One region of the Ahrensia sp. 13_GOM-1096m genome, then DNA from elsewhere that is predicted to be linked to it. Evidence: predicted binding sites of a transcription regulator. Region 1 holds the regulator's gene; each other region holds the start of a gene.

Region 1 (3,211 bases):
GGGAAAACCGAGAATTCGGATTCGTTAGTGCCTCAGGACTCTTGATCGAGAGTCCAGCACTATTGTAGTTTAAAAAAAACGGCAAGAAAGCCAGATAGTAAACTGTTCCTCATGTATCGAGTACGTCGCAGGTCTAATATCTATGACCGAGCAACGGAGAGGGATTCTATCTATAAACAGGATGGAGACGACCGTGAGTTGGACCGACGAACGCGTAGAAATGCTGAAAAAATTATGGGCAGAAGGTCTGAGCGCAAGCCAGATCGCTGCTAAACTTGGAGGCGTAAGCCGCAATGCGGTGATTGGTAAAGTCCACCGCCTTAAACTTTCAGGGCGAGCTAAATCGACAAAGCCTGCTGCACCGCGCGTGCGCCGCACACCCAATAGTGGTGGCACTTCGCGTCCAGCGTCCTCATCAGCAAGCAGCAGTGGCTCCTCTTCGGGCGGCGGCTCGAGCGTTGGCACATTCACATTGCCGCAACGCACACCGCCATCTGTCACGCACACGATTGGTGCAACCGCGCTAAAACAGGATCACGAAGTTGTCGCCTACAAAGCGCCACACCGTGACACTGATGATGTCGTCGCGCCTATGCCGCTTAAGTTGAAACTCGTTGATATCAACGAAAACACCTGTAAGTGGCCGTTTGGCGATCCACTACAAGGTGAGTTCTATTTCTGTGGACATGGCAATGAAGAAAGTTCTCCTTACTGTAAATATCACAGCAAGCTTGCTTTCCAGCAGCCACAAGATCGGCGCCGTCCGCGCTAAAAGATAGATAAAACAAAAAGGCGGCTTAAAAGCCGCCTTTTTTAATTGTACTCATTCAAGTGTATTATTTCACGGTTTCCAAAGCATAACCTGCCCCGCGAACAGTGCGAATTGGGTCTTTAACGCGGCCAATATTTATCGCCTTGCGAAGACGCCCGATGTGAACATCAACGGTACGATCATCAACATAAATATTATCACCCCAAACACCGTCAAGAAGCTGTACCCGCGAAAATACGCGCCCTGGAGCCAACATAAAAAACTCAAGCAGACGGTATTCAGTTGGACCAAGCTTTAGCTCGCGCTCATTGCGATAAACACGGTGAGCCTCACGATCGAGCTGAATGTCACCAGCTGTTAAACGATCAGCTAGAACCTCCGGCTTCGCGCGGCGTAACATTGCACGCACACGCGCTAACAATTCAGGTGTTGAAAATGGTTTGACGACATAATCATCCGCACCCGTTGAAAGACCGCGAATACGCTCACTTTCCTCGCCGCGTGCGGTCAACATGATGATTGGCATATCTTGGGTTTCGCGGCGTGCACGCAACCGTCGGCAAAGCTCGATACCGCTTACACCCGGCAACATCCAATCAAGCAGCAAAAGGTCAGGTTGACTTTCACGCAGCATATCTTCTGCTTCGTCGCCGCGACTAACAGCTTCAACCTCAAACCCTTCTGCCTCAAGGTTATATTTCAGAAGAATGCTCAATGCTTCTTCGTCTTCAACAACCATTATGCGTGGTTTTGCGCTCATCACATCACCTCGTATCCACCAGCTTAATCTAGGCTGACTTTATGTGTTTTGTCTTCATTTGGACGTGCTGCATCAAGTTTTTGACCCTTGACCATGTAATATGTTGCCTCGGCAATATTTGTTGCATGGTCGCCGATACGCTCGATATTTTTAGCGCAGAACAGGAGATGCGTACATGTTGTAATGTTACGCGGATCTTCCATCATGTAAGTGAGCAATTCACGGAATAGAGACGTGTACATTGCGTCAATTTCTTCGTCGCGCTCAATGATATTATTGACTTCGTCAACCGAACGCGTGCCGTAGCAATCCAAAACCTCTTTGAGCTGCGCTGAGGCAAGTTCGCTCAAATGCTCAATACCGCGCGCAAATTTCACACCGTGTGAATATTCCGAAACAGAGCTGACACGTTTTGCGATACCTTTTGCCATATCGCCAATGCGTTCCAAATCAGACGAAATACGGATATTGGCAAAAACTTCACGCAAATCGTTCGCCATTGGCTGGCGCTGTGCAATTAATAGCACGGCTTTATCATCAATTTCACGCTGGCCTTCATCAAGGCGCATGTCATCTTTGATAACGGCACGTGCAAGGTCTACATCGCCTGTCGTTAGTGCTTTAACTGACTGACCAATCATTTTTTCAGCATGGCCGCCCATCTCCGCAATCTTATGCGTGAGAAACTGCATTTCATCTTCGAACGCTGAAACCGTATGTTGCTTTATCATTTCAATTTCCTAATCAGAACAGATTAAACTTAGCCAAAGCGGCCAGTTATATAATCCTGTGTGCGTTTTTCAGAAGGGTTGGTGAAAATGGTCTCTGTGTCATCAACTTCAACCAAATCGCCTAAGTGGAACATGGCTGTGCGCTGTGAAACACGCGCAGCCTGCTGCATGGAGTGCGTCACGATGACGATTGTATATTGCTCGCGCAATTCGCCGATCAATTCTTCAACAATTGCAGTTGCAATCGGGTCAAGCGCCGAACATGGCTCGTCCATCAAAATGACTTCAGGCTGAACCGCTATTGCGCGTGCAATGCAAAGACGCTGCTGCTGACCGCCGGAAAGGCCTGTACCAGGCTCCAAAAGACGATCTTTCACCTCTTCCCATAGACCTGCACCGCGCAAGCTTTTTTCGACGATAACATCCAAATCAGCTTTTGATTTTGCAAGGCCGTGAATACGCGGACCATAAGTGATGTTTTCGTAAATTGACTTTGGAAATGGGTTTGGTTTTTGGAACACCATACCTACGCGTGCGCGCAATTCCACAACATCAATATTAGGGTCATAAATATCTTCGCCATCAAGCGTTAAAAGACCTTTGACCTTACAAATATCAATCGTATCATTCATGCGGTTAAGGCAACGCAAGTAAGTTGATTTACCACAACCTGAAGGGCCAATAAGCGCAGTCACTTGTCGCTCATAAACTTCCAAGTCAATGCCGTTGATTGCCTGTTTTGCGCCGTAGAAAACTTCAACGCCTTTACCTGCCATTTTAACTTTGGGCGTTTTGCTCTCGTCGTTCATATTTATGATCTCCGACTCTTTTATTACATCGTGTTTCATTGTTTTTCGCCCATTACCAGCGACGCTCAAAGCGTCTGCGTAAGAAGATTGCCGTGATATTCATAACCGCAAGAAATGCCAGCAGTATGATAATTGCGCC
Region 2 (3,211 bases), on a different contig from region 1:
ACGCTCCAGCCAGTCTTTGACCTCTGCGCCAGAAACTTCAACCGCGCGAACCGTGTTTGGATAAAGATAAAGGTCGGCCACGTTTTTAATCGCCACATCGCCTTCGGCAACATCTGTATAATAGTCAGGGCCGCCGCGGCCTCCAGCTTTAAACGGTGCTGCTGCCGATAGAATTGGCAGGCCTTCCCATTTTGTGCCTTGCATCATTTCAGCAATATACCATTGCTGGGCTTGGCTGACGATTTGCACCGATGGGTCATCGGCAACCAGCGCAAAGTAAGAATAGAGTGGCGCATCGGTTTTGCCGACAGAGCGGCGCACATAGGCGAGCGTCTCGTCATGTTCTTTTTGAACGCTGGCGAGTACATCTTCTTGGCTTTCAACAAGGGCTGTCACTTTGCGATCATCGCCGCGCATGGAAATTGGGCGCGCTTCGGTGGTGCTGGTGACGATTTTCCACTCATTGCCGTCTTTCTCTAACATCAGATCAATCAGGCCAAGGTGCGATCCCCAGAAGCCGCCCATCGCGGCAGGCTTGCCGTGAATGGTGCCTTTGGCAACGTCCACACCAGCAAAGTCGCTGAACTTTTCGCTTGGAAATACGAGGTGGTTATGGCCCGTCATCAGCGCATCAATGCCTTTGACTTCTGCAAGTGGTACAGAGGCGTTTTCCATGCCGTCTGTGCGTTTTGCATCGCCAATACCAGAGTGGGAAAGCGCGATGATAATGTCTGCGCCAGCTTCTTTCATCTCAGGCACATAGGCTTCAGCTGATTCCACAATATCGCGGGCCTGAACTTTACCTTCTAAATGTTTGCGGTCCCAGTTCATCACTTGCGGCGGCACAAAACCGATAAGGCCGATTTTAATGGCGTGCTCATTGCCAGCACCGTCTTTGACCATTTTGTCGAGGATTACATAGGGCTTAAGCAGCGTTTTGTCGGCGCGTGGATTAGCGCCCATTTCTTTGGCGATATTGGCCGATACGACAGGGAAATTAGCACCAGCCAGCGCTTTCATCAAAAAGTCGAGGCCATAGTTGAACTCATGATTGCCGAGCGTTGAGGCTTCATAGCCAAGCGTGTTCATGGCCTGAATGACCGGATGCATGTCGCCTTCTTTCATGCCGCGCTCATAGGCGATGTAATCACCCATCGGATTGCCTTGCAGAAAATCGCCATTATCGACCAGCATTGAGTTGGTGGATTCAGCGCGAATTTCCTTGATGATGGAAGCCGTGCGCGCAAGGCCAACGGTGTCTGTTGGCATGTCGCTATAATAATCATACGGGAAAACATGGACGTGAAGGTCGGTTGTTTCCATAAAGCGCAAATGCACCTGGTTTGCTGAAGCATTGGCGGAAAACGGGTGCAACACGGCAAGCGCTGTCACGGCAGCAGCGCCGCCTAAAAACTGGCGACGTTTCATGAGCATGATTTGGGACATAGTGTTCTCCTGATGAGTGTTTTGCTGGTGCAAGTTGGGCACGGCATTCTTGATGTTGTCAATCGCCTAAGCAAGTTGTGTGACAGGTGTATTACAGGCAGCAAAGTGAAAAAGGGCGGTCCCATAATTCCGCCATAAGTTCTGTTTAGCGCAGCTTTATGCGTGTTTTATCTACCATTAAATTTGTGAAGCCCTTCGCGGGGCTTGTTGTCTTAGCGTCGATTTCTCCGCTAATTTCCCCGCCGCTTGCTCATGGGCAGGCACTTTCTTGGAAGCAAGAAAAGTGCGTGCGTTATTCGGATGCATGGGACAAGGCGATTACGCTTTACGATAAAGACAAAATGAGTGCGGATTTTGTAGCCGAACATGAGCGCTTCATTAAAGCGAAATGCGACCATGATATTCGCGTTTGTCCGGTGTCAGATTATGATTTAGAAGTTGCCAATGCGATGGTTGTCGCGTCCATGAATGCGGGAACGGCAAGCACGTTTCCGCCTTTTACGTGCCGCGATGAGAACAAAGAACTTCCCAATTTTAAGGGCAAATAATGAGCAGATTAGCGCTTCTTTTCACCGTGATTATTTTTGCGATCGTGCCACAAGCAGCAAGCGCAAAGACGATTTGCACTATTGTGATCGATGCTGCTTCATCTGACATTTTGCATGAGGATGGCAAATGCGATACCCGCGCTACGCCTGCTTCAACGTTCAAAGTTGCGCTTGCCTTGATTGGTTTTGATGCTGGCTATTTGAAGTCGGCGCAATCACCTGTTTTGCCATTTAAAGAAGGTTACGTGGATTGGGCTGGAAAACAATGGCGGCAAGACACAACGCCGGAGCGTTGGATGCGCTATTCAGTTGTTTGGTATTCACAGCAAATTACCCATGCTTTGGGCGCTCAACGCATAAGTGATTATTTGCAGAAGATCGGTTTCGGCAATGCCAATTTTTCAGGCGATAAAGGCTTTAACAACGGGCTTGAGCGGGCATGGATTGCCTCGTCGCTTGAGATTTCACCGCGCGAACAAGTGCACTATTTATCGCGCATGCTGAACCATGAATTGCCGGTGAGCGCCAAGGCTGTGGAGCTGACGAAAAGCATTGTGCAGATCGATCAGGCACAGAACGGCTGGACAGTTCACGGCAAGACAGGTCTTGCCTTTCCGCGCAATGCAGATCGCAGCTTTAACCGCTCACGCGGCTTTGGCTGGTATGTCGGCTGGGCCGAAAAGGATGGCAAGCAAGTTGTGTTTGCACGATTGCTTCAAGACGAAAAACGCCAGAAGGAAACGCCTTCAACACGCGCGAAAGCCAGCTTGCTGAATGATTTATCCGCGCTGATCGAGTGATTGCCGCCGCGCCAACCATTTGTCCAAGGCAATGAGTGCAAGTGCAAACAGGCAAAAGGTAAATGCGATAAGCAGCGTGTTGCGGATGAACTCGAAGGTCGAAAGCTGGGTTAAATCCAAGAACCAATAGGCATACCAACCGTCGAGCGCACCGCGCGTTACGGCATATAAAAGATAAGCCATTGGGGCTGCGACGGCCAAAAGTGCATCGCGCCAAACAAGTTTTCCATGATGGCTAAGATACCATGCCAGTAAGAACATGATGGGGGACACATCATGCAGGCCGCGGTCTACAACCAACTGCCATCCGGTGGGGGACCAGGCCGAGCGCAAGGCGACCGAATAGACAAAGCCGACCAATGCGATTGAAGCGGCGGTGATCATTCTGGCGCGTGCATTGTTTAAAAAGGAAGGCTT
Region 3 (3,211 bases), on a different contig from region 1:
ACGCCAAACCGAAATGGATATCCGCGCACAATCCGATTGTCGCACTCAACAACATTGCCCTTAGCAGCCTGCACACTGATCAATTTTCCGGCAGCTTCGTCAATTTTACCTGCAACAAAATACCACCCAGCCGTTGCAGCCACGATCAAAAAGACCGAAAAGGCAGACAAGAACTGAATACGCCGCTTTGCATTATAGGGCTTTTTTGCGTTATCGCTGGACATGACTTCTCCATTTGCAGTTACGCATAAATACGATTGAAAGTTGGATGAATTATGAACGATCTATGGGTGTTCGGCTATGCCTCTTTAATGTGGAAGCCCGATTTTAAATTTACCGAAAAACGCCGCGCCAGATTATCAGGCTACCACCGCTCGCTATGCATTACATCTTGGGAACATCGTGGCACGCGTGAACGCCCCGGCCTTGTGATGGGGCTCGACAATGGCGGCGCCTGTGTTGGCCTAGCGTTCAAAGTTGCGCCGAATGACAAAGATGACGTCATAGCCTATTTACGCGAACGCGAGCTTGTCACGAATGTTTATCTCGAACGAATGGGCAAACTCACATTAGACGGCGGCGAACGTGTGGACGGCCTCATCTATGTCGCCGACCATCGCCACGAACAATATGCAGGCCGGCTATCGGTTGAAGATGCCGTCGAGCGCGTTTGTGGTGCCGCCGGCGGCATGGGGCCAAACGAGGACTATGTGCTTAACACCGCTGACCATGTAAAAAGCTTGGGCATTAAGGATCATTGGCTGCAAGCTGTTGCCGACAATATCAGGAAGCGCTCTTCTTAAGTTCATCGATGCGCGCCTGCGCTATAGACGAAAATGGCGGCGGATTTGGTCCATCATAAACCTCCAGCAGCAAACGGTCACAAGCTTCTTCCGTAGACGATACTAATGCAGCCATAAATTCACGGCGCGAAAGACCGGGCGGTATCGGCTTTAGAATTTCAACTTTGATTGTGCCCGGAAACCGTAAAAACTTACGGCGCGGCCAAAACAGACCCGCAACATGGGCAATCGGCACCACTGGCACATTCAAATTTTCATAAAGATGAAAAATACCGGCCTTATAGGCTGGCTCTGCACCTGCAGGACGGCGCGTGCCCTCAGGGTAAATAACAATCTGGCGACCATCTTTAATCGCTTCCCCAGCGCCCTTGTTGATCGATTTAATCGCAGTCTCGCGGCTACCGCGATCAATACCGATCATTTTCATACGCATCAGAAACCACCCGAACAGTGGTATCCATTTTAGTTCACGTTTTAGAATATAAACTGGGTCCGGCCACCAAGGCACAAATGCAAATGTATCCCATGCGGACTGGTGTTTAGGCGCAAGAATATAGCCGCCCTCCGGCATATTCTCAAATCCTGTCACCTCATGTTTTGTGCCGCAGATAATTTTCAAAAACCACAGATTCGAGCGTGCCCAAAAGCGCGGCACCCACCAAGCATTTTTGCGTTTTCCAATAGAGAAAAACGGCAACAGCACAATCATGTAGATCAGCGTGGAAAAGTAAAAAACGAAATTATATAATGCGGAACGAAGTGCAGTCACAAATAAGCCCAGACAGTTTTGCGATCAAATAACTGTCAGGTTACAGCCATTTGAATGTTAAGGTTGCGTCACTCTAGTACAAATGCAGTCATTATTTCAAAGCCGGAATTCGGCCATCGTGCAAGGCTGCCCGTAAAAAAGTTGCAACCAGCTTGCCATACTCAAGCAGTAAAACACGATATTGGCCAATCCGCTCGCCCATTGTAAACGGCCCAGAAGATCGGTTGCGTATCGCATAGGGCAATAATTCGATGTCACCTATTTCACGGCGAAGTTCCATCAAACTGCGCGGCATATGATAATCATTCGTGACAACAAGCAGCGATTTATAATCTTTTGAAGCCGCCCAATGGGCCGTACCCAATGCATTGCCAATGGTATCCAAAGCATCTTGGTCAATATCAACGCAGCAGTTGAAAAGCTTGTCTTCTATATCAAGGGCATGCTTTAGCAATTGATCGTCGGTTTTGCGGTTAACACCAGAAATCAGCAGCCGCTCACCGCGTTTTTCACGGAGCAATTGTATGGCTGGTTCCAACCGAGCAAAACCGCCCGTCAGCACAACAATACCGTCAGCGGTTTCAGCGCTTTGATTGCGGGCATGCCGATCAACGCTTGTCAGAAAAACGCCAAAGCCCACAGTCAATAAAAGCACAGACAGCAGCAACAAAAAAGCGAACATCCGTAGCAGTCGCCCCGTTATGCTGCGTTTCCTCGCCTCTACCATAATGTTTCGACTTGCACGGACATGCAATCATCCCACGGTGTTTCAACTTATTTTAATAAAGCTGAAATCAAGTATAGAACAGGTCAATTTTGGCGTTTATCCGATCAATCCAATGAAAACGGATGTTTTATATCAATAAGATTGACGCGACGGGTCTGCGCGTTGCTCATCGATCTCATATATCGTGCGCACAACGGTTAATCTTGCCGTTAATGTCGTGAGAGCAGCAACCAACGCAATGACAAAAAACGTGCCTATGAAGATGCCCATCCCAATGGAAAAATCGCCAAACAGAACAGCGACCTGCACGCCCTCAGCAGTGGTTAAATTGCGCCCTGCCCAAAATTGAAAAATAAGGAACATTGCGATCGCAGCGCCGCCGCCAATCAATGCACCGCGAAGGCCAATCCAGAAGAACCGGCGTTGAAATTGACCCGCGATAAAATTAGCGCGTGCACCAACAAAATGCAGCACTTCAATAATAATATGATTGCTCGCCAATGCGCCGCGCGTGGCAAAAACAACGGTGAGAACCAACGCTGTTAAAACGAGCAAAAGAATAGCAACGCCCACATAGGTTGTTGTGTTTGCCATCGACACGAGCCTGTCTACCCATGCTCTGTGGTCATCCAATGTAGCATTTGGAATAGCCTCATTAATTGCTGTACCAATTGCTTTAAAGTCTGGTGGGTTACGTTCATCAATCCGAATGACCACCAGCCGCGGAACCGGCAATTCGCTTAAATTTATATCCTTGCCAAGCCATGGCTCTAGCAAAGTGGCCGTTTGTGACAGGCCAATGATACGCGCATCGGTAACACCGTCAAAACTTGCTGCAATCGCCTGCGCTTCCACCAATGCCGTTTCGATATCGAAATCACGGGCTGGACGTATTTGTACGGTGGCCTCACG
Region 4 (3,211 bases), on a different contig from region 1:
TGAGACAAAAATCCGTCAAACGCATCCATGTCTTCGCGAAGACGTCCCTCAACATGGTCAACCGTATGGATAAGGCGTGAATACATCTCGATCTGGCGGCGGCCAATAACCCGCACAGTACCAGGCTCACACACGCGGCTTTTATCATTACGATCAACGTCTGAACACATGGTTAGCTCAGACTCGTCTTTCTTCGAGTTGAGCAATTTCAAGATTTGCTCTGAATCTGAAATTGCATCGGCACCACGCTCAATCGTGCCAGAAATCGGGCATGTCTCAATGCGCTTACCCGTTACCCGCACAAACATTTCCGGTGACGCACCGATCAAAAACTCATTATTGCCAAGGTTCATATAGAATGAATATGGCGCAGGATTGGTCGCTTTCAGGCGGCGCGCAATCGCAGAAGGCTTGCTCTTGACCTGCTCATAAAACATCTGTCCCGGCACAACTTCAAACAGATCACCGCATGAAAAGCTCTGCTTGGCGCTGCGAACAAGATCCGCATATTCACCCGGATTATGATCGCCCTTTGGCGGCACAACATCGCTTGGTATAAATGGGTCGGCAGTCTGCTCACGCGGCAAGCCAGCCGTTGATGCACCATCAGCGGCAAAATCATATTCATCGACCCACGCAGCCGCCGAATGGTTATCAACGACCAAAATTCGATCTGGGAAAAACAGAACGAGATCGCGCTGGTTTTTGGCGCGCTCAAGCTTTTCTTCAATTGGATCAAACTGGAATGCAATGTCATAGCCAAATGAACCAAAGAAGCCCAAATTGTCATCTTGAGGCGAATGGAAATGATCAACGATCTTGCGCACAACAGAAAACACCGATGGCGCGCGCGAACGCTCCTCTTCAGACACAACACGCGTAGGCTGGGCAATAACAATGGCAAGCCCATCATCTGTGTCCGACATTTTTGCAATATGCGCCTCATCGACAAGCGCTTTTTTAATCATCGCAACGATGATTTTTCCGCGCTCATTAAGCGCCTTGATCTGCATGTCGCGTTTGCGCGCACTGATCATGACGGGCGGATCAACAATCGCAATATCCCAGCGTGTATAGCGACCCGGATATTCATAGTTTGAGGATAAGACAGCGCCCAGACGATCATCGAGCGCATCCAAATAGCTATCGATTGCTGTCGCATATTCAACGGCTTCGCGGCACCGCTCAATTGCAACGCCCCCGCGTGTTATAAACTGATCCGGTTGTTGGCGCTGGCCTGCATTCGTCATGTCAAATCTGCCTGTTTGCTCAAGATGAGCCAATAAAGTTGAACCTTTAAACAATGTGCGGACACAAAAAAACCGCCTTATGTCTAAGGCGGTGCATATGCGTCAAAACACGAAAAAGCCCGCCTATGAAAGCGTGCGCCACCAATTCGCTGCGATGTTCATTGTTTTGCTCATAGCAAATCTTTAGCACGTAAACGCCGCAGTGCAATCAAAATTTATTCAGATCATGAATGCCTGTTCTTAACGGTAACATTTTAGCCTCGCCTACAAAGTGACGTCATATATCTTTCAAGAAACAACGATAGGTGCTCATGGCCAAGGAGCCTCCTATGCCGAATGAAACATCACAAAAACTCATCGATCATTTAACGGGCAAAGGACAAGGTCATGCGCCTGCCCATGCTGGCACGCGCTTTGACCCACAAGGCAGGTTCCTGCCAGAACCGGGCAATACAGTCGTCGCGCATGTGCTTGATGGTTCAAAGTCGCAAGATGCGTTGATTACCCTTGCTGAAAAAATGAAGGCATTACCAAGCGCTGCGCACTTCGCCTTCACACCTATTTCCAGCTACCATATGACGGTCTTTCAAGGGATCATTGAGTTCAGACGTACGGCCGGTTTTTGGCCGCCGACCCTGCCTCTCGATGCGCCGATTGATGCTGCAACCGCACATATGATTGAGAAGTTGCAAGACTTCCCCAAATCACGGCCTTTCAATGTCAAAGCAATTGCTGTCACGCCCAATGGTCTAACGGTGGCAGGCGCAACGCCAGACGATGAACAAGCGCTGCGCGATTTTCGCGATCAGCTGGCCGATTGTTTTGGCTATCGTCATCCAGATCACGAGACCTACACATTCCATATAACGATGGCTTATCTGATCAAATTCATGACAGCTGAGCAGGCAAAAGCCCACGCAGATGCCCTCCAAATGCTAAGCGCTGACTTTCTGCAAAATGTGCCGATGATCGAACTCGGCACAAGCGACTTTTGCACATTTGAAGATATGAACCATTTTGAGCCAGGGCTCTTTAATCTCTGACTTAAAACAGCCCTTCAATAACGCCGTCATCATTGAAACGAATAATCTCTGCTGATGGTTTACGCGGCAGGCCCGGCATAGTCATTATCTGCCCGCAGACAACCACGACAAAGCCTGCACCTGCAGAAAGCCGCACCTCGCGAATAGGCACCGAATGTCCTGTCGGTGCACCGCGCAAATTCGGGTCCGTTGAGAACGAATATTGCGTTTTGGCCATACAGACAGGCAGATGGCCGTAGCCCTGATCTTCCCATGTTTTTAGCTGTTCACGAACCGATTTGTCCGCCAAAACTTCGTCGGCATGATAGATGCGTTTGGCAATTGTTTCGATCTTTTGAAACAGCGGCATTTCATCAGGATAAAGTGGTGCGAAATTAGCCATGCCGCTATCCGCCATTTGCACGACTTTATGCGCGAGTTCTTCAACACCCGCCGAACCATGCGCCCAGTGCTTACAAAGGATCGCCTCAGAACCTTGCTTTGCAACATAGTCTTTTACCGCTTGCACCTCGGCTTCCGTGTCGGTGACAAAATGATTGATCGCAACCACGACCGGAACACCGAACGATTTAAGATTGGAAATGTGGCGTCCCAAATTCGAGCAGCCATTGTTAACAGCATCGACATTTTCATCGCCAAGGTCTGCTTTGGCAACGCCGCCATTCATTTTCATGGCGCGCACTGTCGCAACCAACACAACCGCATCAGGCGCAATGCCGGCCTTGCGGCATTTGATGTTCATGAATTTTTCAGCGCCAAGGTCGGCGCCAAAGCCAGCTTCAGTTACAACATAATCGGCAATCTTCAAGGCCGTAGTGGTCGCAACAACTGAGTTACAACCATGAGCAATATTTGCGAAAGGCCCGCCATGCACAAAGGCAGGATTGTTTTCAAGCGTCTGCACAAGGTTTGGCTGAA

Evidence for each region. The regulator PhoB, encoded in region 1, activates phosphate uptake and scavenging genes when phosphate is short. The targets are predictions, from matches to a motif close to TGTCATNNANCTGTCAT.
Region 2: N530_RS0110110 (bifunctional 2',3'-cyclic-nucleotide 2'-phosphodiesterase/3'-nucleotidase) is a predicted target of PhoB. The motif match lies at 1,526-1,542, and genes of this name have one in related genera.
Region 3: N530_RS0111830 (1-acyl-sn-glycerol-3-phosphate acyltransferase) is a predicted target of PhoB. The motif match lies at 1,601-1,617, and genes of this name have one in related genera.
Region 4: N530_RS0112940 (DUF1868 domain-containing protein) is a predicted target of PhoB. The motif match lies at 1,526-1,542, and genes of this name have one in related genera.

Annotation. Positions count from the first base shown of each region.
Region 1 is NZ_JIAX01000006.1:310,085-313,295, reverse strand. Features, by position in the region: gene N530_RS0101870 (GcrA family cell cycle regulator) at 194-772, shown strand; gene phoB (phosphate regulon transcriptional regulator PhoB) at 837-1,532, opposite strand; gene phoU (phosphate signaling complex protein PhoU) at 1,556-2,263, opposite strand; gene pstB (phosphate ABC transporter ATP-binding protein PstB) at 2,293-3,072, opposite strand; gene pstA (phosphate ABC transporter permease PstA) at 3,125-3,211, opposite strand, start outside.
Region 2 is NZ_JIAX01000012.1:153,308-156,518, forward strand. Features, by position in the region: gene N530_RS0110110 (bifunctional 2',3'-cyclic-nucleotide 2'-phosphodiesterase/3'-nucleotidase) at 1-1,446, opposite strand, end outside; gene N530_RS0110115 (hypothetical protein) at 1,605-1,994, shown strand; gene blaOXA (class D beta-lactamase) at 1,994-2,794, shown strand; gene N530_RS0110125 (Pr6Pr family membrane protein) at 2,774-3,211, opposite strand, start outside.
Region 3 is NZ_JIAX01000013.1:176,264-179,474, reverse strand. Features, by position in the region: gene N530_RS0111840 (DUF2125 domain-containing protein) at 1-224, opposite strand, end outside; gene N530_RS0111835 (gamma-glutamylcyclotransferase) at 276-803, shown strand; gene N530_RS0111830 (1-acyl-sn-glycerol-3-phosphate acyltransferase) at 784-1,512, opposite strand; gene N530_RS18030 (YdcF family protein) at 1,664-2,254, opposite strand; gene N530_RS0111820 (ABC transporter permease) at 2,432-3,211, opposite strand, start outside.
Region 4 is NZ_JIAX01000014.1:129,791-133,001, forward strand. Features, by position in the region: gene N530_RS0112930 (anthranilate synthase) at 1-1,250, opposite strand, end outside; gene N530_RS0112940 (DUF1868 domain-containing protein) at 1,580-2,293, shown strand; gene N530_RS0112945 (formate--tetrahydrofolate ligase) at 2,295-3,211, opposite strand, start outside.